DNA from 3 places in the Thomasclavelia spiroformis DSM 1552 genome. Region 3 is predicted to be linked to each of the others. Evidence: predicted binding sites of a transcription regulator. Region 3 holds the regulator's gene; each other region holds the start of a gene.
What was found. Region 3 encodes HrcA, which represses chaperone genes, less so after heat shock. Its sites were predicted from a motif close to TTTTAGCACTNNNNNNNNNNNAGTGCTAAAA; they were not measured.

Region 1: NQ543_RS05115 (Hsp20/alpha crystallin family protein) is a predicted target of HrcA. The motif match lies at 1,811-1,841, and genes of this name have one in related genera.
Region 2: htpG (molecular chaperone HtpG) is a predicted target of HrcA. The motif match lies at 5,980-6,010, and genes of this name have one in related genera.

Annotation. Positions count from the first base shown of each region.
Region 1 covers NZ_CP102275.1:1,102,897-1,113,858, reverse strand. The annotation lists gene NQ543_RS05125 (IS3 family transposase) at 1-330, opposite strand, end outside; gene NQ543_RS05120 (transposase) at 354-695, opposite strand; gene NQ543_RS05115 (Hsp20/alpha crystallin family protein) at 1,248-1,688, opposite strand; gene NQ543_RS05110 (transposase) at 2,296-2,637, shown strand; gene NQ543_RS05105 (IS3 family transposase) at 2,562-3,521, shown strand; gene NQ543_RS05100 (cupin domain-containing protein) at 3,518-3,745, opposite strand; gene NQ543_RS05095 (transposase family protein) at 3,694-3,987, opposite strand; gene NQ543_RS05090 (glycoside hydrolase domain-containing protein) at 4,480-10,371, opposite strand; partial or broken gene NQ543_RS05085 (conjugal transfer protein TrbL family protein) at 10,791-10,962, opposite strand, start outside.
Region 2 covers NZ_CP102275.1:1,412,517-1,423,478, reverse strand. The annotation lists gene NQ543_RS06630 (IS256 family transposase) at 1-356, shown strand, start outside; gene NQ543_RS06625 (hypothetical protein) at 487-720, shown strand; gene NQ543_RS06620 (LamG-like jellyroll fold domain-containing protein) at 1,148-4,498, shown strand; gene NQ543_RS06615 (sialate O-acetylesterase) at 4,988-5,818, shown strand; gene htpG (molecular chaperone HtpG) at 6,076-7,965, shown strand; gene NQ543_RS06605 (nitroreductase family protein) at 8,019-8,555, shown strand; gene NQ543_RS06600 (PD-(D/E)XK nuclease family transposase) at 8,737-9,159, shown strand; gene NQ543_RS06595 (transposase) at 9,196-9,537, shown strand; gene NQ543_RS06590 (IS3 family transposase) at 9,462-10,421, shown strand; gene NQ543_RS06585 (hypothetical protein) at 10,686-10,962, shown strand, end outside.
Region 3 covers NZ_CP102275.1:1,546,151-1,557,112, forward strand. The annotation lists gene NQ543_RS07280 (helix-turn-helix domain-containing protein) at 1-92, opposite strand, end outside; gene NQ543_RS07285 (response regulator) at 170-712, opposite strand; gene NQ543_RS07290 (sensor histidine kinase) at 705-2,165, opposite strand; gene NQ543_RS07295 (substrate-binding domain-containing protein) at 2,162-3,106, opposite strand; gene tnpA (IS200/IS605 family transposase) at 3,263-3,775, opposite strand; gene dnaJ (molecular chaperone DnaJ) at 3,947-5,071, opposite strand; gene dnaK (molecular chaperone DnaK) at 5,127-6,935, opposite strand; gene grpE (nucleotide exchange factor GrpE) at 6,952-7,500, opposite strand; gene hrcA (heat-inducible transcriptional repressor HrcA) at 7,503-8,543, opposite strand; gene hemW (radical SAM family heme chaperone HemW) at 8,683-9,774, opposite strand; gene NQ543_RS07330 (L-serine ammonia-lyase, iron-sulfur-dependent, subunit alpha) at 9,764-10,962, opposite strand, start outside.

The DNA of each region.
Region 1 (10,962 bases), 440 kb from region 3:
TTTATTTGAAAAATCACAGTCTTTTGTTGTTATTGTATATGGTTTGATATAATGAGCTTTAATATTGTTTTCCCTCATTATGTTTCCTACATATTTTTCACTTATTTTTTCTCCCTCTTTTTTTAGTATTTCAGTTATTTTAGGAGCTCCATATATTTCTTTTGAATCCTTATAGATCTTCTTGATTCTTTCTGTGATTCTAGCTTTTCTGATTTTTTGTTTACATGGTTTTCTTTTCAAATATTCATAATATCCTGATTTACTCAGTTGTAATTTTTTTAGCATACCGGTAACTGAAGTCTGTTTATCTTTTTTAGATTTTTCTTTTATCCTTTTATAAAGATCCTGCTTAGTTAATTGCCCAGTATGCCAATAGCCTTTTTTAGGACTTCTAAAGCATCCTGTGTATCTTTCAGTTCTTTTTTTAATCTGGCTATTTCTTTAGCTTCGTCACTTGAATAATTACCGCTTCCTCTTGAATTAATTACGCCGTCATTACTACTGGCATCTTTAAGCCATTTATGAACAGTGCTATCAGCAATACCAAACTGTTTAGCTATAGCTACTTTAGATTCATCAGGATGTTCTAAAACATATTGAACAACTCCCTGTTTAAATTCATCTGTAAATGTTGGTTTAGTCATCATCATATACCCCTTTTCTATTTTTGATTTAAGCTTATGACATTGTATCATATACTAGCTAGTTCTTCCATTTAACTGGTACAGTTTTTATTCTAGCATCACTATCTTCATAGAGTAAGCCTAATGATAGTTGACAGTATCCTATTTTATCTTGAGTATCTTTCATTTCCAGTTCACCTCCTTATGTTCGGTCCTTCGCTAGATAACCATTACAGTTATCATCATCACTACTATGACCTCGGCTGACTTCCTAGGACAAACGTTTCCACCATGATTACATTTTCATCATGTTCCTAGGACCTCCCACGGTAAGACATAACACTTTCATCCTATGTACCCACTATCTTTACACTGCTTATTCCGTCGTACTATTGGACTTCGATTTGTTTAGCAATCTCATCCGATAAGCTTCTGCCTAAAATAGTTCGTATTCCTTGGGTCAGGACTTTGCCTCCAACTTCCTCCCGTTCACACCTTACGATGGATACCTTGTCTTCGGCTAGTGGTTGGTAGTACGAAACCCCCACAGTGGACTTTCACCACCTAGTCTTATGTCATGCGTGGCACACTAAAAAAGAGATTGCCTAAGCAATCTCTAATCTATTATTCAATACTAATTGTATTGTTTTCAATAACCTTGATATCTTTTTTAGGTACTGATAATCTCAATACACCATCTTCATATTTAGCTTTGATATCTTCTTTAGGAATATTCTTTCCGATAAAAAAGCTTCTTGACATGCTTCCTGCATATCTTTCTTGGCGAATATATTTACCGTCTTTATCTTTATCATCTCGATCAAGAGTTTTATTTGTAGATACAGTTAAATATCCATTTTCAAATGAAACTGAAATATCTTCTTTTTTAAAACCAGGTAAATCAATATCTACTTCGTATGTGCCATCTGTTTCACGCACATCTGTTTTCATCATATTCTTTGCATGTTTACCATATAGTGGATTTTTTCTTCCAAAAAATTCTTCTTCAAAAGAATCCATCCAATCATCAAATAAATTTTCTCCAAAAATACTAGGCATCATCATAAGTCATTACCCCTTTCTGTTGTTTGACACTTAGATCATATTAGCATTGTTGAAGATGCAATGTTATATGAGAAACTAGGTTTTTTCTCTTTCCTAATTTCTAACTATATTATAGCCTTATTTTTTAGCACTGTCAAGAGGTAAGTGCTAATAATTTTTATATTTTTTTGCAAACCCAGTAAAATCAATGGTTTGCAAGCATTTTCCACTCTTGAAATTGTCATTTTTCTTAGGTTTGACACCAATTTGACACCAATTTTTTCTTTTCCGGTGTCAGAAGTTTACCGTCATACTATCCAGCTTTGCTATCTCGTTTTCAATCCTTGCCCTGTCGCCCAAGTGATTATACACTTCCATAGTCACATCAAAATGAGCGTGTCCTATGATACGCTTACTTGATTCGCTTTCCTTTGTATTTGTATAAGTTTATAAACATCTCTTTCTAGATATAGAAAAAGCGGTAAATCATATTAACTAATAACCGCTTTATGTAACATTGGATATAATTGTAAACTTTGAGATTTATCGTTCCACAACGACCGTCAACAAGATTAAATTGATGCTAGAATAAAAACTGTACCAGTTAAATGGAAGAACTAGCTAGTATATGATACAATGTCATAAGCTTAAATCAAAAATAGAAAAGGGGTATATGATGATGACTAAACCAACATTTACAGATGAATTTAAACAGGGAGTTGTTCAATATGTTTTAGAACATCCTGATGAATCTAAAGTAGCTATAGCTAAACAGTTTGGTATTGCTGATAGCACTGTTCATAAATGGCTTAAAGATGCCAGTAGTAATGACGGCGTAATTAATTCAAGAGGAAGCGGTAATTATTCAAGTGACGAAGCTAAAGAAATTGCCAGATTAAAAAAAGAACTGAAAGATACACAGGATGCTTTAGAAGTCCTAAAAAAGGCTATTGGCATACTGGGCAATTAACTAAGCAGGATCTTTATAAAAGGATAAAAGAAAAATCTAAAAAAGATAAACAGACTTCAGTTACCGGTATGCTAAAAAAATTACAACTGAGTAAATCAGGATATTATGAATATTTGAAAAGAAAACCATGTAAACAAAAAATCAGAAAAGCTAGAATCACAGAAAGAATCAAGAAAATCTATAAGGATTCAAAAGAAATATATGGAGCTCCTAAAATAACTGAAATACTAAAAAAAGAGGGAGAAAAAATAAGTGAAAAATATGTAGGAAACATAATGAGGGAAAACAATATTAAAGCTCATTATATCAAACCATATACAATAACAACAAAAGACTGTGATTTTTCAAATAAACTAAAAAATATTCTAAACCGAGATTTTAATCCAAAAGCACCAAATCAGGCATGGTGTACTGATATAACATATATCTGGACAGCAGATGAAGGATTTGTATATTTAACCAGTATAATGGATCTCTATTCAAGAAAAATAATAGCATGGACATTAAGCAAAACATTAGAAGTAGATGAAGTATTAAAATGTCTGGAAACAGCTAAAAAAAGAAGAAAAAGCGCAAAACCAATAGTAATCCATGCAGATCGCGGAGTGCACTATACATCGAAGAAATACAAAAGATTAACTAAGCAGATGAAAAGAAGCTATTCACAAAAAGGAACACCGTGGGATAATGCGTGTATAGAATCATATCATGCATTGATAAAAAGGGAATGGCTGAACAGATTTAAGATTATAAATTATAATCATGCATATAAGCTGGTATTTGAATACATAGAAGGATTTTATAATACAATAAGAGTACATTCACATTGTGATTATAAATCACCTAATGAATATGAGCATGATTATTTAATTAGTATCAATTAATTAAATTTCTTACATTTATGTAGTCCAAAATCTTGACATAGTACCAAATCTTCATTTCCAGTATTGATAATGCTGTGTTTGGAACCTTTCTTGCAGATATGACAAGTACCCGCATTTAACAATTCTTCTTTTCCGTCACAAATGGCTTTCCCTGTACCAGAAACAACATAATTTATATCGTCACTTGTTTCATGTTTGTGTAATCTGGTACTTTTTCTTGACATAGTACCAAATTGTTACAAAATATTTTTCGATTAATAATTTCAATTACAACATTTTTACCATGCACAGGTAGATTGTTAAAGGATTTTTTATATTTTAAATGACATTTTTGTGATGGTGTCCCACAGTAAGGACATATAGGATCTTTTATTTTAGACTGTACTTGAAAAATAATACAATCATCATTTGAATGCATTGAAACAAATTCTAAATCAGGACTCAGCATATTAATAAATTCCTGCATATTTATCTATCACCTTTACCAACATTGTACATTATTTTTTATTATATTTAACCAATATTGGAAAGAACCAATCTTATTTTAACTTTTATATCTACCACAGGATTATTTATAAACCCCTCTTAAAGATGGTTGTTTCCATCTTTTTGAATACCTTAAACCACATTCAGTTTATTGCTTAACCACTGATTTGTGAAAGTTCAACTACTCTTGTGTCATAGCTTGACCACACAAATCGTTATAGCTCAACCACTGGATTATTTAAAATCCCAATTAAAATATAAAACATATGAAGTATAACCAAAAGAAAGGAACAATTTTCTCCTGTTGAGATTACTGTTCCTTCTTTCATATTTTTGACTTTGGGAGTCTTAACTTTTTTATTTCATTTTAAGGCCCCTCCAATTTGCCCCCAAATTTCTGACGGTTCCCCTTAAAAATTTGGGTAACCCAAAATTATGATAGCTCAATATTCATTTTAAGATAAAATAGTAATTAATAATTTTGATTATTCGTTATTCTTTGTTTAATGATTATAGCACCAAGAGCAATTAATGATATCACTGCAAATGTACTATATAACGCAACATTGTTTGTATTACCTGTTATTGGATTAGCATTATCTTCCTTTTCATCTTCAATAGGTTCTGCAGGTTTTATTGGTTTACTTGGTTCAAGTGGTTTACTTGGTTCAAGTGGTTTACTTGGTTCAAGTGGAGTCCAAGGAAGTTTATTCACTTTAACTAAACCATCCATAGCGTCTAGTAGTAATTTAGTAGCTGAATCAACTTGTTCTTGTGTAGCATTTTCATCAATTTTTTCTGCTACGCTTATAGCAGCACGTAATACATCAAATGATTCTTTTGTATAATCATCTTTATTTAGTGCGTTTGCTTCTTTTAATAGTTTATAAAATTTATTAAAATCTACTACTGGTTTCTTTACCAATGATTCAAAACCTTTTTTTAATACATCTAAAGTTTTATCAACTTGAACTTGTTGTGAGAAATCATCATCCTGTACATCTAAAGCATGATTATATGCTTCTATGAATTCTGCATATGATTTTTCAGTATAAGAATCTTCTGGTAATAATTCTTTTTTCACTTTCTCAATGTATTCGTTTAATGAATCTCGATTTACTAATCCATAGGCATTTTCTAAATGACCAATTTTAAATTTTGCTTGTTTGATATAACATAAGTCAGTTGTTACTTTACCCCATCCCCAATTTTCAGAGAATTCACGATTCCAGTGACCATAAGAATCCATGATAAATGTACCGTCTTCTAGGACAACTACACCAGTATATCCTGTATCACCAGAATATGTATTTTGAGCCCAATCTTCTTCTAATTGGATAACATAATCACCATCTTCTTGGTTCATTAAATCTTCATAAGTTCCAACCCACGCAACCCATTCACCACAGTGCCAGTCATTACCGCCATCAAATTTACCATTGTCGTTTAAATCATATTGAATTTCTCGGAAAGTAATTAACAATCTCCCACTAATTGGATCGTAAGTAGCTTTATGACGTTCTCCAGCTAAAGAACCTGGTAAATCTATTGGCTTAGACCATGTTTCACCTTCATCATCTGAATAAATTAATGTTGTTGGATTTTTATGTGATTGGCTTCTAGCAAGACCAACGATACGTTCACCGTCAGGAGATCTAAACATTCCAATTTCACACATTTGATATTCTTTTTCAATTGACCGATAATCTTGTAAAAAAGTCTCTGGTTCACTCCATACCTCATTACCATTTTCATCAAATGTTAAGTATGTTTTGAAGTTTTCATAAGCATAGTTATGATAAATACCCATCCATTTTTGGATATAATTTCCATCTTTATCTTTAAGTTGCACTAAACTTGCCATCGCAACGATTGCATCATTATCATCATTTCCACGAATCTTCTCATAGAAATGTTTGTATTCTGTCCATGTTTCTCCATTATCATCAGAATAACTAGTATTCCATCCATAAGTATTGCCATCGTTGTCAGTCCCCCATCCAGGACAAGCAGTAATCAACATAATACGTTCAGTTCCATCTTCGAGATTTAAGACATACATAGTAGGTGTTTCTTGAGATCCAACCCATGATTTTGGAGTGTTTTCTTTTTCAGTCCATGTTTCTCCATTATCATCACTAATTTTCATGATGATAGGTCCTTTTCCATGTCCTTTAGGATAAGCCGTAATTAAGCGACCAGATTTAGTTCTAACCATATCTGGTTGACCTAAATATTGACGATCAGTACCTGGTGCCTTTTCAACATCACTTAAGTATTTTTCTGGAAGTTCATATGTTTTCAACACGTTTTTAATATTAATTTTCTTTTCAACATTAATTTCAACTTCTTCTCTAAATCCACCAGCTTTATTTTCAACAACAATGATTGCTTTACCTTTTGCTACTGCTGTTACAGTTCCTTCATCATTTACAGTAGCAACTAGAGGGTTTAATGATTTATATGTAATTGTTTTATCAACATTATCACTAATTAAATTAGTTTCAATTTGATAAGTTTCATTTAAGAACATATTAACATTTTTTTCACTAACATTTAAACCTTTTAATAACATATCAGAAGTAACTTCAGCTTGACTTAATACTCGATTATAAACTTTTAATTCATCAATATATCCAGTAAATCCTGTTCCACCAATAACATCAATAGGAGCTAATGTTTTTCCAGTTTTTGTCCAGTTATTATTCGCAAAAAATTTACCATTTACATACATTGATAAACCGTCTTGCTTACTTTGAGTCCAGACAATGTGGTACCAATTATTTTCTTTAAATGGATATGCAAATGTTAAAACATCTCCATCTTTTTTACCAACATGGAATCCCGCATCACGTGTTGGAGACATTTTTAAGTCGAATGAGAAATCTAAACCTCGATCCATTAATACGGAAACACGTTTATTTAATTCTGCAGTACAATTCACCCAGTAACTTACTGACCATGAAGAATCTTGATTAAATTTATTATCTTCTTCAAAAGTAACATTCTGTTTTTCATTGTCAATATATAATGCATTTCCGGACTTTCCATCTTTAAATTGTGCTTCATTTACTGTACCATTTCTATCACCCCAAGAATCATCAGCATTTCCCTCAAATGGATAATAGTATTCTTGAGATTCTTCATCTATTTTAACTGTAGTAACAGTCACTTTTATTGTATCAAACTTGGTTTTATCTTGTGATGATACTGCTTTAATTGTTGCAGAGCCTAATTTATTTCCTGTAACAACTCCATTTTTGTCTACTGAGACAATTTTTTCATTCGAACTTTCCCAGTAAACGTTTGAATTTAATACATTTTCAGGTAATACTTTTGCAGTTAATTGTTTTGTACCGTTTAATGTAACTTCTACATTATTTTCATTAATCTCAACACTTTCAACGTCATTAGTACCATTTTCTTTTAATTTGATATATTTATCAGTTAAGTCATTTAAATCAGATTTGAAGGTATTCATTTCTTCAGCTAATTTTTCGATTTCTGCTTCTGTCATGTATCTATTATTAACCGTTCTGGCAATTTGGGTAACTTTAGAATACATTACGTCAACATCAGTTTGTAGCCTAGGAATTTCAGCTAATATTTGTTTAATTTTGTTAACATCACGAACCCCTTCCCCCATTCTTTCTAAACGAACAGAACTTTTTGAAACAGGGTTTTCAGTACCTTTTACATCTGGATAGATTAAGAAACAATCGCCAGGCTCAAATGCGTTATGAGTTGCGTCATTTAATGGATCTTCAACCCATGCATCATATGCCCAACGTAAGAATCCTCCAGTTTCTTGACCAGCATTAATTAGTGACCAATAACTTTCTACTGGTGCACTTAAAGAGAAATTTCCTGGTTGATGTTCAGTACAAGAATATAACGTAGTTTTATATCCTAAAGCTTCACGTTCTTTTACTAATTCACTAAACGCTTCTGGATTTGCTGCCGCTGCAGTGTCCCCAACATTTAAATCAGTAACTCTTAGAGCTAAATCTTTTTTAGTTGTGAAATGATCCATTGCTCCAGCAGTTTTTAAAGGAACATCATTAATATTTACAACTGAATCAATTAAATCAAATGCTCTTCCATCAAATCCTCTTTCATCAATTCCAATATATGAATCATAAAACCAACCTTTTTCCATTAGATGATCAATCAAATCTTTTAGGAAATCTCCCCAAACTTTTTTATAACGATCACTTCCAACTGTGTATGATTCGTAAGTCAATTTATTTCCTTCCCAGTAAGCAAATGAATTATGCCACGGCGCAATACTATAAAGTACGATTTTATCTCCAATTCCCAATGATTTATTAAATTCAACCCATTTATCAAAATCTGTATAATCATAATTAAATGAACCATCTGTATTTTTAGTCCATTTAACCATTGATGGGTAATGAACATCATTTTTACTATAAGTTTGTCCACCCCATGCTTCTTCTACAATTGTGGTTGTGATTGCATGACCACCAATACTTTTATATAGTTCCATTCCAGATTTCATGATTTCTAAATGTTCATCACTGAAAGGAACTACACCATAATACTCAGCAGACGCATAAGGATATTGCCATAATTCAATATCAAATGAATCCCTATATTCGTCAGCATCTTTTAAAGTTACATCTTTAATATCAACTATATAAGTAAATGTTAATGGGTTATCTAAGCCATCAGCTTCCACTGTTAAAGTTGTTGTATATTTACCAGCTACAGCGTTTTTTGGAATATAAAGTTCAACCCAAACTGGTTGAACTTTATTGAATCCAACATTAATTGGGGATGTTTGATATAAAATATCAGAACTTTCTCCTCTATTTTTCCCATTATCTTCAGGTACAGGACGTGTTGTGCTACCATATCCTAAAAATGGTCCATTATAAGCTTTCGTCGATTTAATAAACGTAGTAGTAATATTATCTTTACTAATAGTATTATCTCCACTTACTAAATCCGTTGCAGTAACTTTCACATTTTTCAACGAACATCCTTTTGTAATTAATGCAATTTCTGATAATAATCTATCATTTTTCCACCCAAATAATTTTTTTGATGTTAATCCTAGCTCATTAACTTTATCATAAGTTTCTTGAGTATATTGAGTATCAATATCTACAATACTACCATGTAAACTTAAAGTCCCTTGCTCAACCGTAACATTTATTTCTTCTTTAATGCTATATGCATCAGAAATTACAGTAATTATAGTGTCTCCTACTCCTTCGGCAATAATTTCGCCCTTTGCATTAACTGAAGCAATATTTGAATCAGCTGTTTCATAACGTACATCTTTTAAGTCAGCGTAATCTGGTGTAACTGAATAAGTAATTTGATGTGTTGCACCCTCAATTAAGGTGATATTTTTATCTGCAATCTCAATACCATTTACAGCATATGGAGCATGATATACAACTACCTTAGCACAGTCTATTCCTGTGTTTGTTGCAGCATCTTCTTTCTTACCTGTAGCAACAGCTTTTAAAGTATGTTTACCTTCACTTAATCCATCGATTTTTTTTATCAACGTAGAGTTAATATTCTCCTTATTATATAAACTATATTCTCCATAAAAAATATCATCTACATAATATGCAACATAACCCATTGGTTTGTTTTTTCCAGCATAGATATCAATAGCATGTCCAACAAAATCTACAGTATAATAAACTTCTTTTGGATTATCTTTTGGAGGAATTGTTGACCAAGTATGCTCATCACTATCACCTAACCAATGTCCATCTGAGAAAGTAAATTTATTGCTAGTTCCTGAAGTTTTTTTATGAGAAATTGTAGTTGTTTCTTCTATTTCTGCTCTAGAACCATACACTTTAGCATAACTAACTTGTAAACCTTTTTGACTTCCATCATTTGGTAATAATACAGTTATAGTATGAGTTCCATACGCTAAATTTTTAACGGAATATAAAACTTGTTCTTTTGCTACCCCTGTAGTTTCAAGTGTAACTTCCTCTGATTCCCCTTCATCAAGTTTGTAAATATTTTTTGATGAACCAGTCGGAGTTATTCCAATTAATTCAACACCTGTACCTACGAAAGTAAACTGATAACTATGTTTACTTGCTTCGGTATTATTCTCATTCCAAACCCAGTGCTGTGTTTTTAATTCGCCTTCACCGATTTTAGCATCTGAATTGGACCAACCAGTTAATCCCGCATCATCTTCGCTTTCACTATAAATAAAATAATTTTGAAGAGTAGTGGATGTTACATTGTCATCTACTACTAGATAGTCTTCTTTTGCAAATGTTGTAGTTGCTACTGATGGCATAACATACATAAAGGCCATCATACTACTCACTAAAACCTTAAAAAATTTTTTTATCATTTTATTTTCCCTTCTTACATTAATAAATGAATTGTACTCCCATTATTCTTTATATTTCCGCCTTAAATAATAAACTTTTTTCAAGTACAAATACTGATTTGTTAAGCTATTAAGCTTCTCCTTTTTAATATTGTCTAAAATCAAAGTATATAATAATTTTCTTTCTGATTAATATCACCTTCTTTATAAAAATAAGTTCATGTATACTCTCAATAACATATTAAAGCAGTATACATGATTAACCGCTTACATTATAATTTAAAAAAGAAAAAAAGATTTATATTTTTTAATATACTTTTTATATTTTTTATCAAATTCTTTTAATATTATGTTATGTTATTTATGTACACATACTTGGCAAAAAAAATGTAACTACTTTGCGCTTAATATGCTTAAATTCAATAGAGATACTATCTCAACTATTTCACTGAATTCATTACTGTCTTGGTAATCATCACTGCCGACTGCATTCCATATACCGAGCTCATCAAATTTCCTTTCGTTGATGTTTCTAATCCAAACTGTTGCGCGATTCTTGGTACTTCTGCATCCGCAAATAACATTCCTAGTCCTAATAGCAATTCTGTCTAC
Region 2 (10,962 bases), 130 kb from region 3:
ATACAGCATCTACAGGTGATAAAGCATTAGAAGCACTAGATAAGTGTAAAGATAAATGGGGAGATAAATATCCGTATGCATTTAAGCCATGGGAAGATAATTGGAATGAAGTTTGTAATATGTTTAATTATGTTCCAGAACTAAGAAAAATCATGTACACAACGAATGCAATTGAAAGTCTGAATAGTGCATTTAGAAAGTTTACTAAAATAAGAACAGTATTCCCAACAGATGAAAGTTTATTTAAATCTTTGTACTTAGCTCAGGATAAAATAACAAGTAAATGGAATGTCCCATATGGTAATTGGGGAGTTATATATTCTAGTCTTCAAATCATCTTTGAAGGGAGGCTTTAACGAGAACGTTTACAATTAAATATATTATGATATGATATAAAAAAGTAACTGTATGATTACTCAATACAGTTACCCATCAAATTCTATCATTGGAAATAGACTTTACACAAATAATTTACAGGCTCGGGATATGTATTTTAGAAAGCTTTCTAATCATGATTTTTTTATCCGTGGATTAATCATTTATATAATTGCTCTTTGTTTAATTGCATGGTTGAGTTTTTATATTTTTAGTGTGTTAGATTATCAATATGCGAAAATACTTTCTAAAGTGTTTATTTTAATTGGTTTGGGATATGTTGTTTTTGAATACATCAAGCATAAAGATGAAATAATTAAAAAATTAAATCGATTACATGGATAATCGGTTATTAAGTTTGTAAAATTCAAAGTTAATAAAGAAAATCACTGTAGGGATTAGCTATGGTGATTTTTTGATTTAGTATTTAATTTTTTATTAATTAGATAGAAATCTTTTTTAGTTATTCTCTATTTTATATTTTTAAAAATTGGTCTTAATAATTTTTTGATTTGATTATTGAGGCTTAATGTGATAGTCATATTTTATTTAATAGTAACAAAGTAGTTAATTATGTAGAAATTCTACATGATTAAAACGTAATGTTTTAAGTAGATTAGCTAAAATCATAATTTTATTCGTTCATTTTTGTATAAATTCTACAAAATATATTAATTTTTTTTATTTATTCTTAACTTAATTTTAAATATAAATTAGTAGCATGCTCTTTTTTGTTTTTGATATACTGCGATTGTTCAAAGGAGGAAAGAGAATGAAAACGAACAATTATGTTATTTCACTATTAACTGCAATGATGATTGTTTCACAAAGTCCTGTAGTTATTAATGCAAATAATGTTAAAAATTATCAATATGATTCAATTGGTAATATTGTTAAACAAAACGAATCATTACAAGCAGATATTTTTAATGTTGATTTTAGTGATGGTACAAATGACCTATCACCTTTACAAAATCAATTAGGAAAAACAATTGGCAATCCAAAAATTATTGAAAGTGATGAATTACATAAAAATATTGCTAAATTTGATGGTAGCAGTGCTTATCTTTATCCTTTCAATCAAGAAAAATATCAAAAAATTAATCAAACAGTTACGATGGAATGCATGGTTAAATTTAATAGCATTCCAAGTGGTGAACATGATATTTTTTCAAACCAACAATCTGGGGGAATCGGTTTAGGATTAAATAATGGAAAATTAACTTTTTTTGCTCATGTTGGGGGAAGTTATCGTCAACCGGTTTCTACAGTTAAAGTAGGTCAGTGGTATCATATAGTTGGTGTTATTGATGGTAAAGAGGTTAAATTATATGTAAATGGGCAATTACAAAGTACAGTAACTGCCCCAAGTGCAGGAATAAAATATCCAACATCATCAGGGGCTTGGAACATGGTTTTAGGTGCTGATAGTGATTCAAGTAACGGAGCTCAATCTTATATTAATGCAGATTTAAGTTTTGCAAGAATTTACAGTAGTGCCTTAAGTGATGATGGTATTGCTTATTTAAGTGATAAAGCATTTGCTGGAGCAGATATCGAAGAATTAAAGCCACAAGATATAAATTTAGGTTTAATTGGTAGTGAAGGAATTAGTGAAAATGGACAATGGAACTTAAATATTCATGCTAATGAAGTAAAAGTAGGAAGTATTGATAAAATTGAATATGATTTAGTATATGATAGTGATGCACTTAATTATGAAGGTGTGCAACATAAAATGTCTGGTGTAACGATTTTGGAAGAAGAAAAAGGACGTTTACACATTGTTTCATCTGCTACACTTTCAACAAATGATTTTAATATTTATGCAACAACACGTCTTGGTAAATTAAATTTTACAACAGAAGATGTAACAGATACAAAAACAGTAACTATCAAAACTGAAAATTTTAAAGCTTATGCTCAAGGTAAAGATGTTACCGAAAGTATGACTAATTATCCACAAGCTTCAAAAGACCTTAAAATTTATAGTCAAGAAAAATTTTATTTAAATGGAGATGGGGTTATTGGTGCTGGAGATATTGCTCTTGCAAGTGATGATTTAAAATATGATATTGCTAGTCAAGCTAATATTTATCCATATAAACATGTGGTAATTTTAACTATTGATGGAGCAGGAACTGTTTGGGATCCTGAATATATGTACTATACAACAAGTAATAGCATACTTCCAACTAAACAAAATAGTCCGGAAGTTTTAGCTAAACGCAAAAATGTTTATGCAATGGATCTTTTGAATAAAGAATTTGCAACAAGTTATAGTGCTCAAGCAGTTACGCCATCTATTTCAGCACAAAATTATTCATCAATTTTACATGGAGTACCATGGAAAGATGTTCCTTCTGAATATCAAGTAACTAATGATATTGCAGGTCAAAAATATTATGCTGATTTTAATAAAGAGATAGCTAAATATCCTTCTATTTTTAAAGCAGTAAATAGTGCTTTTCCATCACGTCAAAATGCAGCATTTGCTGAATGGACACAAATTTTAAATGGAATCATTGAACCAGATGCTCAAGTTATATCAAAAGGGTCAGCATCTAAAGAAAGTTTTTATGATGTAGCTAATTATATTAAAACGGATGATTTTAAAAATACAGCTGTTGTTTATATGCAAAGTGACTGGATGGATCATGTTGGACACAGTACAGGATATTATAATGATACATATTGGGCTGAACTAGAACAATATGATGACTATTATAAAGCAGTAGTTGATGCTTTAAAAGAAACTGGAGAATATGATGAAACATTAATTATCACAAATGCTGATCATGGTGGAAATGCGTATAACCATGGTTCTAGTGATCCTTCAAATATGGATATTTTTATTGGTATTGGTGGTCAAACAGTTGATTCTGGTAAAAAACTGACTGGTGGTAATAATGCTGATATTTCACCTATTGCTTTAGATGCACTAAGAATTAATAAACCAACTTCAATGACTGGAGAAGTATTTGATCAAAGTGCATTTTTATCACAGGATGAAATGAGTAAGAAAAATCGTGATATTGAAAATATCAAAATGGAAGTAGCTGGAAAGAGTGCTACATTAACATTAGAGAATCCAAAAAGTGAAACACGTGTAATCGATGCAGTAATTGATTTGAATGGTCAAAATATTACATCAATTAATCCTAATGGTGGAACAATTTTACGTCAAAGTATTGAGGATGACCAATTAAAACTTACAATCAGTTATACAGGACAACCAACAACTTTAGCAACAATTAATTTTGAAAAAGAGTCAAGTACACCAGCAAAATTATCTGAAATTATGTTAGGTGATGAAAGTGGAAATGAAATCTATCCTGATATTGAAAATAATGTAATTGCTTCACTAACAAATAAACAACATTTACAAATTGCTGTTGAATTAGCTAATCAGGTAACAGAAGAACAACTAGATAAAGTAGTACCAGTAGTTGTTGCTGAATTTAAAGCAGCATTACAAGAAGCAAAAGAAATTTTAGAAAACAAAAATGCTTTACAAAGTGATATTGATGCTTCATTTGAACGTCTTGCAAGTGTAATGCAAAAACTTGAATTTTTTAAAGGAAATAAAGATATATTAAAAGCATTTATTAAACAAGTAAGTAGTTTAGAAGAAAATAAATATAGTCAAATATCATGGTTAGAATTTACTAAAGCACTTAATGAAGCTAATACTCTAATAAATAATGAAAATGCTTTACAATATGAGGTAGATGAAGCATATACTAATTTAGTAACGGCCTTTTTAAACTTAAGATTAATTCCTAATAAAGATATGTTACAAAATTTAATTAATCAAGCTAATAACTATATTCAAACAAATTATACAGCTGCTTCATGGAATGTATTTAAAAATGAGTTAGAAAACGCTAAAATAGCTTTAAACAATCATGATGTTAATCAACAAGAAATTGATAATGCAGTAACTGCTTTAACTAATGCTATAGCAAATTTACAAATAATCGATACAAAAGGTAATAAAATAAACAACACTGATATTATATCAAGTGTAAAAACAGGTGATAATAATGCAATAACAATATTTGTAACATTAAGTTTGTTAAGTACAGCTGGATACATTTTCTTAAAGAAAAAAAGAAAATAACTTTATAAAATAGACAAATGGTATTAAAAAAGCTAGCAATTAAATTTCAAATTGTTAGCTTTTTCATATGTGCTAGACATGATATGCATTTAATAGGTGTAGATCTGATTGAATTACTGTTAAATATAATGAACTACAAGTGATATTATGGATGAAAGAAATAATGGCTAGATTTTACGAATCTATGAATAGAAGTTAAAAAAGTAAATCAAGAAATTATAAAATTATTGTTACATTTTGTATTATAAATTTAAAATACGATTAGTATGTACATTTATGATAAAAGTATGAAACTTTTATTCAATAACATGGCTATGCTTTTTATTTTTAACGTTAAAATTATTATATTTAAATAAAACAAAGTACATAGATTTTAAAGAATGATGACAAGTAAAATAATAGGAATATTTTGAATAAAGTGGATTAACACAGAGTGTTTTAGTACAATATAAAAGATTTATATAATTTAAAATAGGAGGAAAATATTTAATGAAGTCAGTTTTACTTATAGGACAATCAAATATGGCAGGACGTGGATTTTTACATGAAGTTACACCTATTTATAATGAAAATATTTTTATGTTAAGAAATGGAAGATGGCAGATGATGGTAGAGCCGATACATTTTGATAGATCGGTTGCTGGAATAGGACCGGCAGCATCATTTGCTCAAGCATGGTGTAATGCAAACAAAAGTGAACAAATTGGATTAATTCCTTGTGCGGAAGGAGGTAGTTCTATTGACGAGTGGAATACTGATGGTATTTTATTCCGTCATGCAATTAGCGAAGCTAAATTTGCTATGGAAAACAGTGAATTGATTGCAATCTTATGGCATCAGGGTGAAAGTGATAGTCATAGTAAAAGATATAAAGATTATTATCAAAAACTCAATGTTATAGTTAATTCATTTAGAAAGGAGCTGAAAGCTCCAGAAATTCCATTTATTATTGGCGGTTTAGGTGATTATTTAGGAAAAACAGGATTTGGAAAAAGCTGTATAGAATATGAATTAGTAAATCAGGAATTGCTTAAATATGCAAAGAATAATAAGAATTGTTATTTTGTAACTGGAGAAAAGTTATATGTAAATCCAGATGGTATTCATATTAATGCTGAGTCACAAAGAAGATTTGGAATAAGATATTTCGAGGCTTATCAAAGGAAATCGAATATATATTATCCATTAGAAGATGAAGTTGAAACAGTAGCAGTATGTTGTAAAAAAGAACATAGTATTGCAGAAAAAAGATATATAGCTTTAGAACAATTTACCTTAGGAAAAATAACTTTGGATGAAGTGATGAAATTTTTAAAATAAAAATGTCAATTTTGTAATTAAATATATTATTTAGATAAATCATACGAAGAGATTAATATATGATAAAACGAATATTTTTATTCTCTAATATGTTTGAAAAAGTTATATTTATAAGATAATCCAGAATTAGATATAAAATTTACTTAAATAAAAAATAAAAATAATAGCACTCAGGTGTTGACAGTGCTAAGGGGTTGTATTAGAATAGTGTTAGCACAAAAAGATAATGAGTGCTAATATAGAATGGAGATGTAAATATGGCTGAAAAAAAACAATTTAAAGCAGAATCAAAAAGATTATTAGATTTAATGATTAATTCTATTTATACACATAAAGAAATTTTCTTGCGTGAATTGATTTCAAATGCAAGTGATGCAAGTGACAAATTATATTATAAAGCATTAACTGAAAACATTTCATCTATCAATCGTGATGATTTAGTTATTGAAATTGGCTATGATAAAGATAATCGTATTTTAACTATTAAAGATCATGGTATTGGAATGGATAAAGATGAATTGGAAACACATTTAGGAACAATTGCTAATAGTGGTTCATTTGAATTTAAAAATGAAAATGATCATGACGACATTGATATTATTGGTCAATTTGGAGTTGGTTTTTATGCTGCTTTCATGGTAGCTAAAAAAGTTGAAGTAATTTCTAAAAAATATGGTAGTGATCAAGGATATACGTGGGTATCTGAAGTTAGTGATGGTTATGAAATTTTTGAAACTAATGTTAGTGATCATGGAACAACAATTAAGTTATATTTAAAAGATAATACTGAAGATGAAAATTATGATGAATATTTAAATCAATATCATCTACGTGATTTAGTTAAAAAGTATTCTGATTATGTTCATTATCCAATTAAAATGGATATGACCGTTTCTAAGAAAAAAGAAGATAGTGATGAATATGAAGATGTTGTTGAAAATCAAACATTGAATTCAATGGTGCCATTATGGAAAAGAAATAAAAAAGATATTACAGATGAAGAATATAATGAATTTTATAAAGATAAATTTAATGATTTCAATGATCCATTAAAAGTAATTCATAGTCGTGTTGAAGGAAGCGTTTCATACGATTCATTATTATTTATCCCATCTAAACCACCAATGAATTATTATTCAAATGAATATGAAAAAGGATTACAATTATATTCACGTGGTGTCTTTATTATGGATAAAGCAAGTGATTTAGTTCCAGAACATTTTAGATTTGTTAAAGGATTGGTTGATTCTGAAGATTTATCATTAAATATTTCAAGAGAAATGTTGCAACATGATCGTCAATTAAAAGTTATTGCTGATAAGATTGAAAAGAAAATTCAATCAGAATTAGAAACAATGCTTAAAAAAGATCGTGAAAAATATGAAGAGTTTTTTAATAGTTTTGGATTACAATTGAAATTTGGAATTTATAATAGTTATGGAATGTTAAAAGAAAAACTTCAAGATTTATTATTGTATTATTCAAGCAAAGAAGAAAAACTTATTACTTTAGCTGAATATCTTGAAAAAATGCCTGAAGAACAAAAAGAAATCTATTTTGCAAGTGGTGAAACTAGAGAAAAAATTGCTACATTACCACAAGTAGAATTAGTTAAAGATAAAGGATATGATGTATTATATTTAACTGATAATGTTGATGAATTCTGCTTCCAAATGATGCGTGATTATAAAGAAAAACCATTCAAGAGTGTGGCACAAGGTGATTTAGATATTGAAAGTGAAGAAGAAAAGAAAGAATTAGAAAAAACTAATGAAGAAAATAAAGATTTGTTGACAGCAATCAAAGATGCTTTAGGTGATAAAGTTGTTGATGTTAAAGTATCTTCACGTTTAAAATCACATCCAGTATGCTTAGTTTCAAGTGAAGGATTATCATTTGAAATGGAAAAAGTATTAAATCAAATGCCTGAAGGTAATGATATTAAAGCAGGTAGAATTTTAGAAATCAATCCTAATCACGATATCTTTAATGCAATGAAAAAAGTATATGAAAATAATAAAGATAAAATTGGAGATTATGCTAGTATCTTATATGATCAAGCATTATTGATTGAAGGATTCTCAATTGAAAATCCAGTAGAATTCTCTAATAAAATCTGTGATTTAATGATTGAATTAAATAAATAAGGGCTTTTATTAGCCCTTTTATGCTATAATGTTTTTATGAAAGAAGGGATAAGATGGAATTAGATACAGTAATAAAAAAACGTAGAAGTATTAGAAAATATAGAAATCAAACAGTAGATAAGAAATTAATTAAACAAATAATTGAAGCCGGAATTGAAGCTCCATCATGGAAAAATAGTCAAACTGCACGTTATCATATAGTTAATTCTAAAGAAGCTTTAGATGCTTTTAAAAATAATTGTTTACCACTATTTAATCAAGAAAATTGTAAAGATGCACCGGTATTGATTGTAACAACATTTATAAAAAATCGTTCAGGTTTTGAACGAGATGGAACTGCTAGTAATGAATTAGCTAACGGTTGGGGATGTTATGATCTTGGTTTACATAATCAAAATATGATTTTAAAAGCGACTGAATTAGGTTTAAGTACTTTAATTATGGGAATTCGTGATGAAAATAAAATTAGAGAAATGTTAAATATTCCTGTAGAAGAAACAATAGTATCAGTAATTGCTTTGGGGTATAAAGATATTGAAGTTGATCGTCCAAAACGAAAAAGTGTTGATGATATTTGTAAGTTTTATTAAGATAGGTATTTTTTCGTTGTTAAAAAATGATTATCTATGTTACATAAAAATAAATAACTATTATATAGCTGTTGAATAATATTAGCAGCTTTTTTATTTTAGTAAGTAATTTTAAATTAATTGTTAAAATAAAAAAAGAAAAATGATCACTAAAAAAGTATATGATAATGAGGTGATCAAATTGATTAAACGAATAGATAAAATCTATGATTTTAAAAATGATTTCATGTTCAAACACTCTCTTGGCAATGACCAAGATCCTGGTTCCTTTTATTTGCTTAAACTCTTTATTGAAGGTATTTTAAATATTAACTGTAAATCAATTATGATCTTAAATCCTGATCTTGTCGTTGAAAATATTGAAGATAAAGATATGCTTTTAGATATTAGAGTACAAACAAATACTGGTGATTATGTTAATATCGAAATGCAGTATTCTGCATTTTCTAAAAATCAGTATCAAAGATTTCAGATATATGGAGCATCATTATTGTCAAGACAGGAAAAAGAAGGAGATGACTATCAAAAAAATATCAATCATGTATATCAGATAATCTTTATCGATGATATCGATAAAGCAAACTTAAAACTGATGCTAGAATAAAAACTGTACCAGTTAAATGGAAGAACTAGCTAGTATATGATACAATGTCATAAGCTTAAATCAAAAATAGAAAAGGGGTATATGATGATGACTAAACCAACATTTACAGATGAATTTAAACAGGGAGTTGTTCAATATGTTTTAGAACATCCTGATGAATCTAAAGTAGCTATAGCTAAACAGTTTGGTATTGCTGATAGCACTGTTCATAAATGGCTTAAAGATGCCAGTAGTAATGACGGCGTAATTAATTCAAGAGGAAGCGGTAATTATTCAAGTGACGAAGCTAAAGAAATTGCCAGATTAAAAAAAGAACTGAAAGATACACAGGATGCTTTAGAAGTCCTAAAAAAGGCTATTGGCATACTGGGCAATTAACTAAGCAGGATCTTTATAAAAGGATAAAAGAAAAATCTAAAAAAGATAAACAGACTTCAGTTACCGGTATGCTAAAAAAATTACAACTGAGTAAATCAGGATATTATGAATATTTGAAAAGAAAACCATGTAAACAAAAAATCAGAAAAGCTAGAATCACAGAAAGAATCAAGAAAATCTATAAGGATTCAAAAGAAATATATGGAGCTCCTAAAATAACTGAAATACTAAAAAAAGAGGGAGAAAAAATAAGTGAAAAATATGTAGGAAACATAATGAGGGAAAACAATATTAAAGCTCATTATATCAAACCATATACAATAACAACAAAAGACTGTGATTTTTCAAATAAACTAAAAAATATTCTAAACCGAGATTTTAATCCAAAAGCACCAAATCAGGCATGGTGTACTGATATAACATATATCTGGACAGCAGATGAAGGATTTGTATATTTAACCAGTATAATGGATCTCTATTCAAGAAAAATAATAGCATGGACATTAAGCAAAACATTAGAAGTAGATGAAGTATTAAAATGTCTGGAAACAGCTAAAAAAAGAAGAAAAAGCGCAAAACCAATAGTAATCCATGCAGATCGCGGAGTGCACTATACATCGAAGAAATACAAAAGATTAACTAAGCAGATGAAAAGAAGCTATTCACAAAAAGGAACACCGTGGGATAATGCGTGTATAGAATCATATCATGCATTGATAAAAAGGGAATGGCTGAACAGATTTAAGATTATAAATTATAATCATGCATATAAGCTGGTATTTGAATACATAGAAGGATTTTATAATACAATAAGAGTACATTCACATTGTGATTATAAATCACCTAATGAATATGAGCATGATTATTTAATTAGTATCAATTAATTAAATTTCTTACATTTATGTGGTCCGAAATCTTGACATAGTACCAAACTGTATGATCGCTATGAAAGCAGAAATGAAGAAGGAAAGCTTGAAAAATATAATCTACTAACCAGAGTATATGTACAAATGCCCTATATCAATCTAATCAAGAAACAGAAAAAACTAGAAGAATTCAGTGAAATAGAAAAGGGGATATACATATTTTAAAACGGAATAACAGATGATATAATTAGGTTAAAGGAAGATAACAAGGTGGTAGAGATCATGAAAGAAAAGATAGAGAGATTCAACCAAGATGAGCAGTTAAGAGACATGGCATATAAAAGGAGCTTAAATCGCTGGGCGAATGAACGAGATAAACAGGACATGTATGAAAAAGGAAAAGAAGAAGGAATTGAAGAGGGAATAAAACAAGGAATCATAGAAAAAAGTAAAGAAAAGACAAAACAATTATTTAATAAATATTATCCTAAAGAAGATGACAGTATTTTAGAGAATTTAAATAATGAACAATATGATAAGATATTTGAAATGATCTTAG
Region 3 (10,962 bases):
ATCAATGATTCAAATATCAAAATATCTTGTTTCGATAAACCAGCTAAACTAAATACAAATAATACATGCACTTCATAATAACTATCCATCATACAACAACATCCTAAATCTTCAATTTCTATGATAAACTGATGGATTTTATATGGTTCAAAGCTATCATCTTGAAAAACTAAACAAAACCTGATTTTGGGGCAATATTAAGTAATGAAAAATATTTTTCAATTTCACTAGATTTAGAATTTTGAACAATACTATGAATACAATCACTTTCAACAATTGGCTTTATTTCCTCAATCTTCATTACCAAACGTGTTGTTTGGTTTTTTTGACTTTCTCTACTATCAATCTTATTAATTACTTGATATATAGCATTAAACATCTTTTCATTAGACACCGGTTTTAAAATAAAATCTTCAACCCCTAATTTAATTGCCTCTTTAGCATATTCAAAATAATTATATGATGTTAAAACTAAACTTACGATATCTTTATTTATCTTTTTTGCACTTGCAATCGTTTCTAAGCCATTTATCCCTGGTAAATTAATATCACATATTAAAATATGGATTTCAATTTTTTTTAATATTTCTAGAGCCTCTAATCCATTTGTAGCACTATAGACAATTAATGTCTCAAAAAAATGTTCTTTTAACAAATCGACTAGTGCTTTGCGTTCTATTTCTTCATCTTCAACAATTAATATTTTATACATATCCCTTACCTACCCTAATTTCAATAATAACTTCAAATCCACATTCAGGATAACTATTAAATGAAATACTAGCATTTTTACCATAAAACATTTTAATTCTTTGAATGACATTATATAATCCTAAATTACTTTTTTCATTATCTGTTTGAAAATCATTCAAAACACTCTTTTCTAATACATCCGTTTCTAATCCAACCCCATTATCACTTACACTAATTACAACACTTTCATCAATCTTTTGAATATTAACAACAACTTCACCATCTTCAATAACATTTTTCAATCCATGTTTAACAGCATTTTCAATTAATGGTTGAATTAATAAGCCAGGTACTTGAATATTAGGTAAACCATCTTCTACATTTAAAATAAAATTAATTCTTTGATGAAAACGTTTTTCTTGAATATAAATATAATTTTCAACAGACTCTATTTCACTATATAAATCACTCGTTTTATTTGCTTTATCTAAAGCATAACGTAATAACATTGCTGTTTTATCAACCATAGCTCCTGTATCTGTTGCATTTTCACGATAAGCTGTCTTATAAATCATATTTAAAGTATTAAATAAAAAATGTGGGTTTATTTGATTCTGGAGCATTTTTAATTCACTTAAAGCTAATAATTCATCTTTTTTCAAATTTTCATTTTCTTTTTCTAATAATTGATGCTTTAATGCTGCTTTTTCTTTTTCATTTTCGATATTTTTTTGTACGTGCTGTGCCATATCATCTAAAGCTATACATAAATTTTCCATTTCTATTGAAGTATTAGAAATATCTGATAAATCATATTCACCACGTTTTATCGATTTTATGTTATTTAGAATTTGATATAATGGCTTTGTAAATGATTTTATTGTAATAATTGAAAATAAAATCAGCCAAACTATTCCTAAAATCATTATCATTGCTAACATTATAAATAACTTCTTTTCATAATCATGAATTTCTTCTTGTTGATTTTTTATATCATCAGTTAAATATTCATAATATGTAATACTTGTTTTTTCTAATAAAGAATATTGCTTTAAAAATTCATTATATTTACTTTGATAATCAGTTGGACTTGCATTTTTAGTATCTGTTGCAGCATTTTGATAACTTTTAACCATATTATTAAGTAAATCAATTCGCCATCTATATTCTTCATCGATTCCATCTTTTACACTGTTTAATTTATCTCGAGCTCTTTTTATCGATTGTTTATATTTTTCAATATCATCAACATTTTCAGTATATAAATAACTTTTAAAACTAAAATTAGCTTTTTCAATATAATCATAAAACCCACTAATATCACTGTATAGTTGAATGGCATTGTTATATTTTTTGGAAGCATTACTACTCAACATGAAATAGAGACCAATAAAAACGGCAATTACTACAATTAAACAAATATCTATTTGAATAATACTTCTTTTAAAACTGATCTTTGATTTATTTTTCATTTCAATTCCTCTTGATAATTAGATACATTTTCATTAGTCACTAAAATTAGTTTAACACTATTAACTGTCTGTGTTAGCTCTTTTCCATTCACAAGATAATCATATAACCAATTTGTTGCTTCATACCCATAATTATAAAACGATGTAACAACACTTCCATCAATTTGACCATCTTTAATTAGCTCGATTGTTTCTGGCATATCGTCAACTCCATATATAAGCATTGAATCTCTGACATTCAATTGATTAGCTACTTCATTACAAGAAACTGCCGATTCACCTGCAAAGTTAATAGCAACATTAATCTTTGTTGTTGACAGTATATTATGCCACTCTTTTTTAGCACGGATAGAATCCGATTTAGATTCACTAACTACTTTTATTTCATATCCCCCTGGATGCGTTTTAAATACATTTTCTATTTCTTTGATTTGATCTGTTGCAATATCAAAATTTTTTTCAGCAACTTGAATACCAATTTCTAAAAATGTATCTTTACCCAAATGTTTTTCAATATCATTTAAAAATAATTTAGCTTGTTCATTAAAATTTTTTCCCAAATATGCAAATCTCTCACTTTCTTCAACATCAGAATCAACCAACATGATAGGTATTCCCTTTTCTTTAGCCTTATTGATTAACCAACTATTAATTACTCCTTGAGTAATTATCGCATCTGCTTTTTGAGAAATTGCTGTTTCAATTACTTCTTCCATTTTTTGCGTATCAATTGCAATCGGTCCAATCCAATCTCCATGTATTTTCTTTTCCTTACAAGCATCATCAAAACCCTCTTTTGCCTTTAACCATACCTCATGTTCTTTTAATGGTGTTGCAAAAACAAAATATAGCCTTTCATCATAAGAGCTCTTTTTAGTAGGATCACCATTACATCCCATTAATATTAATGTAATTATTAATATCCATACTATTTTTTTCATAACGCTTTCACCCCTTATTCCTATTTATTATACAATATTTATTCAAAAAAATCATAACCACGCCTAAAAGACGTGGTATGCACCCGCCCTGTAAGGGCATGCTGTTGCGCTAGTCATTCGACCACTGAACGCCTTGACAGCCGCAACGTCATTTACTCACTGACCCTCAAAGGGTCTTTTACTTTTTTTCTTTTTCTTGTACCCTTCCACTGGTTCTCCTGTGAACGGGTCAATAAATTCTTCCATACTCATTTGATCACTCAACTTATTTTCCGCTAACTGATTTTGAATATATTCTCTCTCTGTCTTCTCGTTCTTTCCTACTGTATCTACAAAATAGCCTCTTGCCCAAAATTTTCGATTTCCATATTTATATTTCATACTTGCATGACGATCAAATATCATAAGCGTTGACTTGCTTTTCAGGTATCCCATAAACTCCGCCACAGAATACTTTGGTGGTATTTCTAATAGAAGATGAATATGATCAGGACATAACTCTCCTTCTATCAGCTCTACTCCCGGTTTTCTTTCAATTAAGGTCTTTATAATTAATCTTATATCATGTCTTAATTTATTGTATATTACCATCCTTCTAAATTTTGGTACTATTACAATATGATATTTACATCTATATGATGCATGTGATAAACTTTTTGTGTCTTTCATAGACTAACCTCCTCGTTATTTTATTTGCAGCTGCCAGGCTACAATTATTATATCACGAGGAGGTTTTTTACCCAGACGCTAAAGCTTTATTGTTACCACGCGCATAGCACGTGGTTTTTGTTTCACAATAAAAAAAGATCCAGATTTTTACAAAAATCTAGATCTATAATGCTATTTTTTAAACTTACGTTTAAATATATCAAATGGTGATTCTTTTTTCTTAGATAATTTAGAAAGTTTAGTATACAATTCTCGTTCTTCCATTGATAACTTAGTTGGGATTTTAACCTCAATTCTAACCATTTCATCACCATAAGTAGAACCTCTTAAGTCCTTGACACCTTTTCCTTTTAATCGTAAAATTGCACCCGATTGAGTCCCTGCAGGAATCTTAACAGTAACATCACCATGGACAGTTGGTACATCAACTTCACAACCTAAAGTTGCATCAACATTGGAAACCGGAACCGTAATATGAATATTTCTACCTTCACGTTGGAAATGTTCATGTGGTTTTACTTGAATTTCCACATATAAATCCCCATTAGGTCCGCCATTGCTACCGCGACCACCTTTACCAGATACTCGCAAACGTTGATTAGAATTAATACCAGCAGGAATATCTAATTCAACAGTAACTGTTTTTGTTTCGTAGCCTTTACCATGACAATGTGGACATTTATTACGCACTACCTTACCTGTTCCATTACAATCTGGGCATGTAGTTTCACTTACAAATGTTCCAAATGGAGAACGCTGCTGTTGTTGTATTGTTCCACGACCACCACAGCGAGAACATGTTTGAACATCATTAGGATTTTTAGCCCCTGTTCCATTACAATGGCTACATGGTGCATCATAAGTTACCTTGATATCTTTTTTAACACCATGAACAGCTTCCATAAATTCGATGTTCAAGCCCATCAAATGATCATCACCACGTCTTGGACCATTATTTCTTTGACGGCTTCTACCTCCACCACCAAAGAATGAACCAAATATATCACCTAAATCAACATCTTCAAAACCAAAGCCACCAAATCCTCCAGCTCCACCATTTCCAGCACCTTGTTCAAATGCAGCATGCCCAAAACGATCATATGTGGCTTTTTTATTTGGATCTGATAAAACTTCATAAGCTTCTTGAACTTCTTTAAATTTTTCTTCAGCCCCAGGCTCTTTATTAATATCAGGATGATATTGTTTTGCTTTTTTACGATAAGCTCTTTTTATTTCATCAGGTGAAGCTTGTTTCGACACCCCTAAAACTTCATAGTAATCTCTTTTATCAGCCATCTTTCCACCCTCTTTACATTATATAAAACCAAGGCAAAGCCTTGGCTTTAATAAATTAGTTCTTTTCTTCAAAATCTGCATCAACAACATTGTCATCTTGAGCTGTATTTGTGCTATTAGCATTTGTATTTGCACCTTGTTGTTGATATGCATATGAAGCCATTTGTTGTGCCATTTGTTCTAATTCACTCATTTTAGCTTCTAATGTAGCCATATCATTATTATCTAAAGCTGTTTTTAATTCATCTCTTAATTTTTGTGCAGATTCTTTTTGTGTTGCATCAATTTTATCACCTTGTTCTGCTAATGCTTTATCAATTTCATTGATCATTTGTTCAGCTTTATTTCTTGTTTCGATATCTTTTCGTTTCTTTTCATCTTCAGCTTTATTAGCTTCAGCTTCTTTAACCATTCTATCGATTTCTTCATCACTTAATCCAGTTGAGTTTTGGATAACAATAGATTGTTCTTTTTGAGTTTTTAAATCTTTAGCCTTAACATTTACGATACCGTTTACGTCAATGCTGAAAGTTACTTCAATTTGTGGCACACCGCGTGGTGCTGGTTCAATACCATCTAATTTAAATAAACCTAATTGTTTATTATCTTTAGCCATTGATCTTTCACCTTGTAATACATTGATATCTACAGCAGGTTGATTATCAGCAGCAGTTGAGAATATTTGTGATTTAGTAGTTGGAATTGTAGTATTTCTTTCAATTAATACTGTCATAACTCCACCCATTGTTTCAATACCTAATGATAATGGTGTAACATCTAATAATAATACGTCTTTAACATCACCAGCAATAACTCCACCTTGAATTGCAGCACCCATTGATACTACTTCATCAGGGTTAACAGATTTATTTGGTTCTTTACCTAATAATCTTTTAACTGATTCTTGAACGGCAGGAATACGAGTAGATCCACCAACTAATAATACTTGATGAATTTCAGTTGGATCCATACCAGCATCTTTTAATGCTTGACGTACAGGAACTTCAGTTCTTTCAACTAAATCACGAGTTAATTCATCGAATTTAGCTCTTGTTAAAGTTAATTCCAAATGTAATGGTCCACTAGCTCCAGCTGAAATGAATGGTAATGAAATTTGTGTTTGCATAGTTCCTGATAAATCTTTTTTAGCTTTTTCAGCAGCTTCTTTAATACGTTGCATTGCCATTTTATCAGCAGATAAATCAATACCTTGTTCTTTTTTGAATTCATCAATAACCCAATTCATAATTTTTTGGTCGAAGTCATCTCCACCAAGTTGGTTATCACCAGCTGTAGCTAATACTTCAAATGTACCATCAGCTAAATCTAGGATAGATACGTCAAATGTACCTCCTCCTAAGTCATATACTAGTACTTTTTGTTCTTGATCTAATTTATCAAGTCCAAATGCTAAAGCAGCAGCAGTTGGTTCGTTAATAATACGTTCAACTTCTAATCCTGCAATCTTACCAGCATCTTTAGTTGCTTGACGTTGTGCATCGTTGAAATAAGCAGGAACAGTAATAACCGCTTTAGTAACTGTTTCACCTAAATATGCTTCAGCAGTTGCTTTTAAGTTTTGTAAAATCATCGCAGAAATTTCTTGAGGTGTATAATCTTTACCATTAACATGTTCTTTATGGCTAGTACCCATATGACGTTTTACTGACATAACAGTATCTGGATTAGTAACTGCTTGACGTTTTGCAGCTTCACCAACAATAATTTCACCATTTTTAAATGATACTACTGAAGGAGTAGTTCTATTTCCTTCTGGATTGGCGATTACTTTAACTTCACCATTTTCCATAACACTAACACATGAATTTGTTGTACCTAAGTCAATACCAATAATTTTACTCATAATAAATTCCTCCTATTTATTCACTTACTTTTACTAAAGATGCACGAATAACGCGATCTTTTAATTTATATCCTTTTTGTAACTCTTCAACAACCATATTTGGTTTAAAGTTATCATCTTTTACTGTCATTACGGCTTGGTGGAAGTTTGGATCAAACTCTTCACCTTCTGTTTTAATTACCTCAACCCCTTGAGATTTTAAAACTTGCATTAACTGATTATAAATCATTTCATATCCCTTTAAGAAATTTTTAATTTCATCACTTGGATTTTCTACAGCTAACGATCTTTCAAAATTGTCAACTACCGGCAACAATTCTTCAATGAAAGATTGCATCATAAATTTCATTGCATTTGCATGTTCGTTTTGTAATCTTTTCTTAAGATTCTCCATATCTGCAAACACTTTATAATAATCAGTCTTCCATGTATTTACTTCTTCTTCTAAAGCTACTAATTGTTCCTCGATAGTAGCTTCCTTTTCTTCTTTATTTTCAACTGTTTCTTCTACAGTTTCATTTTCAGATTCTTCATTTACTACTTCTTTATCAGCCATTACATTCACCTCTATTCATCTTTTTTATCATCTGATTCATCAAAGAAAGCCTGTTCAATATTCTTTGAAATATAATCCACTAAAGAAACTACTTTTTCATAAGGCATTCTCGTTGGCCCTATTACTGAAATAGATCCCTTGGTTGTCGCTCCGGTTTTAAACGAAGCAGATATTACTGAAACATCATCAATTTCATTAATTGGTGAATCAGTTCCAATTCTTACCGTTACCCCTTCTTCATCAGATAGAGGTTGTAAGGCATTCCATACTTGAGAGTTTTCAAATGCACTAACAATTCTTCTCAATTTATTTACATCATTATATTCTGGTTGATATAACATATTCTCTTTTCCAGAAAAATAAACATTACTTGATGCAAATTTCACAAACGCTTCTAGAAAAGCATTAAATAACTCTTCATGTTCTTTAATCTTTGCCGATAAAATAGGTTTAACATCACGTTCAAGTCTAAATGCCACTTGTTCAATTGGTGTTCCAATCAACAAATCATTCATCACATTAACACAGCTAATTAAATCATCAATATTATGATGTCGACTTAAATCAAAGACTTTATTTTCAACGTATCCTTGATTAGTTATAATAATTGCTGTAACTCGATCATCATCTAAAGGAACTACACTAATTCTTTGTAACGTATCTTTACTTGAATCCGGTCCTAACACAACTGATGTTAAATGTGTTAATTCGCTCAACATTTGACAGCTTTTATGAATTATTTCATCTAACGTGCGATGACGATCACTAAATATTTGTGCGACTTGATTCTTCAACCCATCATCTAAATCTCGCTTTTCAAGATTATCAACATAGAAGCGATATCCTTCTACTGAAGGAACTCTTCCAGAAGAAATATGGGTTTTTTCTAAATATCCATAATCCTCAAGAAAACTCATCTCATTACGGATGGTTGCACTAGAATATGGCAATTGATATTTTGTCATCAAAGCTTTAGAACCAACTGGTTCTGCCGTTTCAATAAACTCATCAACGATACATTTGAAAATCAGTAATTGCCGCGCTGTTAGCATTTTTCTCACCATCCTTAGCACTCTTTCTTCCTTTGTGCTAAATACATTATACATCAATTTTTAGCACTGTCAACAACTTTGTGCTAAAAATTATAAAAAAAAGAAAAGAAAAAATATCACTCTAATTTAGAATGATATTTTACATAAAATCCAATAAAATCATATTTAATAATTTAATTGATTCTTTATTACAACGCAAATACCCATCTTCAATTACTAATGTTTTAAGTTTTAAATGTTTATCAAGCGCTACTTGATAAACATCATATATATCCTTATTATAACGTTCCTTAAATTCTTTTAAATCCAATCCCTTAACTAATCTTAACGACATCATTAAATGATTAAACATTATTTCTTCTTTAGAACATTCTATTTTACTAGTAGTATCACGATAATTTAAATATGCATTTAAATTGCGACTATGTTCAATAATACAATTATCAATTTTACTACTTGCTCCTAAACCAATTCCATAATAATTATCATATTGCCAATATGTTAAATTATGCAATGACTCAAAACCTTTTTTTGAATAATTACTAATTTCATATTTCATAAATCCTAGACTCTCTAATTTTTCATCAATTATTTGATTAATCAACGCTTCGCTATCTTCATCAAGTGATTGGTAATTTTGGTTTTTTAATACAGTATGATCTTCTAAAATCAACGAATAATATGAAACATGTTGTATATTTAATGATTCAATAATATTTAAATCATTTTTAATATCTTGAAGTGTTTGATCAGGTAAACCATACATTAAATCAATTGAAATATTATCAAATTCAAGCTGCTGACCATAGCGAATAATGCGTTTAACCATGTCACTAGTATGTTTACGATTGATCTTTTTTAATATGTTATCATTAAATGTCTCGACTCCAATACTTAACCTTGTTACACCACCTTTTTTTAAAATATCCAACTTATAATAATCTAATGTTTCAGGATTAGTTTCAATCGTTACTTCACAATCATTATTTATATATGGTCTAATCATATCCATTAATGATTTTAACTGCTCATCATTTAAACTAGTTGGTGTTCCGCCACCGATATATATTGTTTTTAATGGTATATTAAGATTTAAATCATTTAATTCTCTTTTCAATACTTCTAAATAGTCATCAACTAATTCCTTATTATAAAAAACTTTACAAAAATCACAATATGCACAAATATGTAAACAAAAAGGAATATGAATATATAAAGAACTAGTTTTCATCTTCAAAACCAAATTCTTTAGCCAAACCACCTAAAGATGTTTCTTTATAAGCGCTATTTAAATCTTTACCTGTTTGTTTCATTACACGAACAACTGCATCAAAAGAAACTTTATTTTTTCTTAAATATCCTAATTGTTTTGCATACATTGCAGCATCCATTGCTCTTAAAGCCCCAAAACCATTTCTTTCAATACAAGGAATTTGAACATAGCCACCTACCGGATCACAAGTTAAACCCAAATTATGTTCTAATCCCATTTCAGCGGCATATTGAATTAAATTATTATTTAGCTCCAAAATCCAGCCATAACCAGCTGCTGCCATCGAACAAGCACTTCCAATTTCTGCTTGACAACCCCCATCAGCTCCAGAAATAGTAGCATTTGCTTTTATTACATTACCAAAAACACCAGCTACTGCTAAAGCCTTAATAATTTCTTTTTTAGAAATATTTAATTGTTTATAACAATAATACATTACTGCCGGTAAAACGCCACTTGCACCACAAGTTGGGGCCGTAACAATACGGTGACCACTCGCATTTTCTTCACTAACAGCATAAGCGTAGCTACTTACTAAAAGACGATCACGATCACCGCTTCGATGGGTATTGATTGCTTGTTGATAAATTGATTTAGCGACTCTTTTTAATTTTAATTTACCAGGTATCACACCAGTAGCAAATAATCCAGCTTCAACACTTGCAAACATTGCATCGACTATTTCATATAAATAAGCTTTAAAGTCATCGCCTTCAAATTCTAAAACATAGTCATATAAATTAATTCCTTTTTTATCACAATACTCTAATATCTCATTTAAATTTTTATGAGGATAAACTTGCTTAGGGGGCTGTAAATTATCATCATCATAAAGTAAAGCTCCACCCCCAATTGAATATACTGTAATACTATCAAGTAACTTATCATCATGGTACATTTTAAAAATCATCCCATTTGGATGTTTTGGTAATTCTTCACTGACAAAATGAATCTCAACATTTTCTTTACCTAAAACTTCTTCGATAATTTTATCTGTCAAATGACCTTTTCCAGTTAATGCTAATGAGCCATGTAAATATACTTCATAATGATTTGCATCTTGATAAGTTTCTTTGATTTTAAAAGCCGCTTTTTGTGGTCCCATCGTATGTGATGAAGAAGGTCCAACTCCAATTTTATATAATT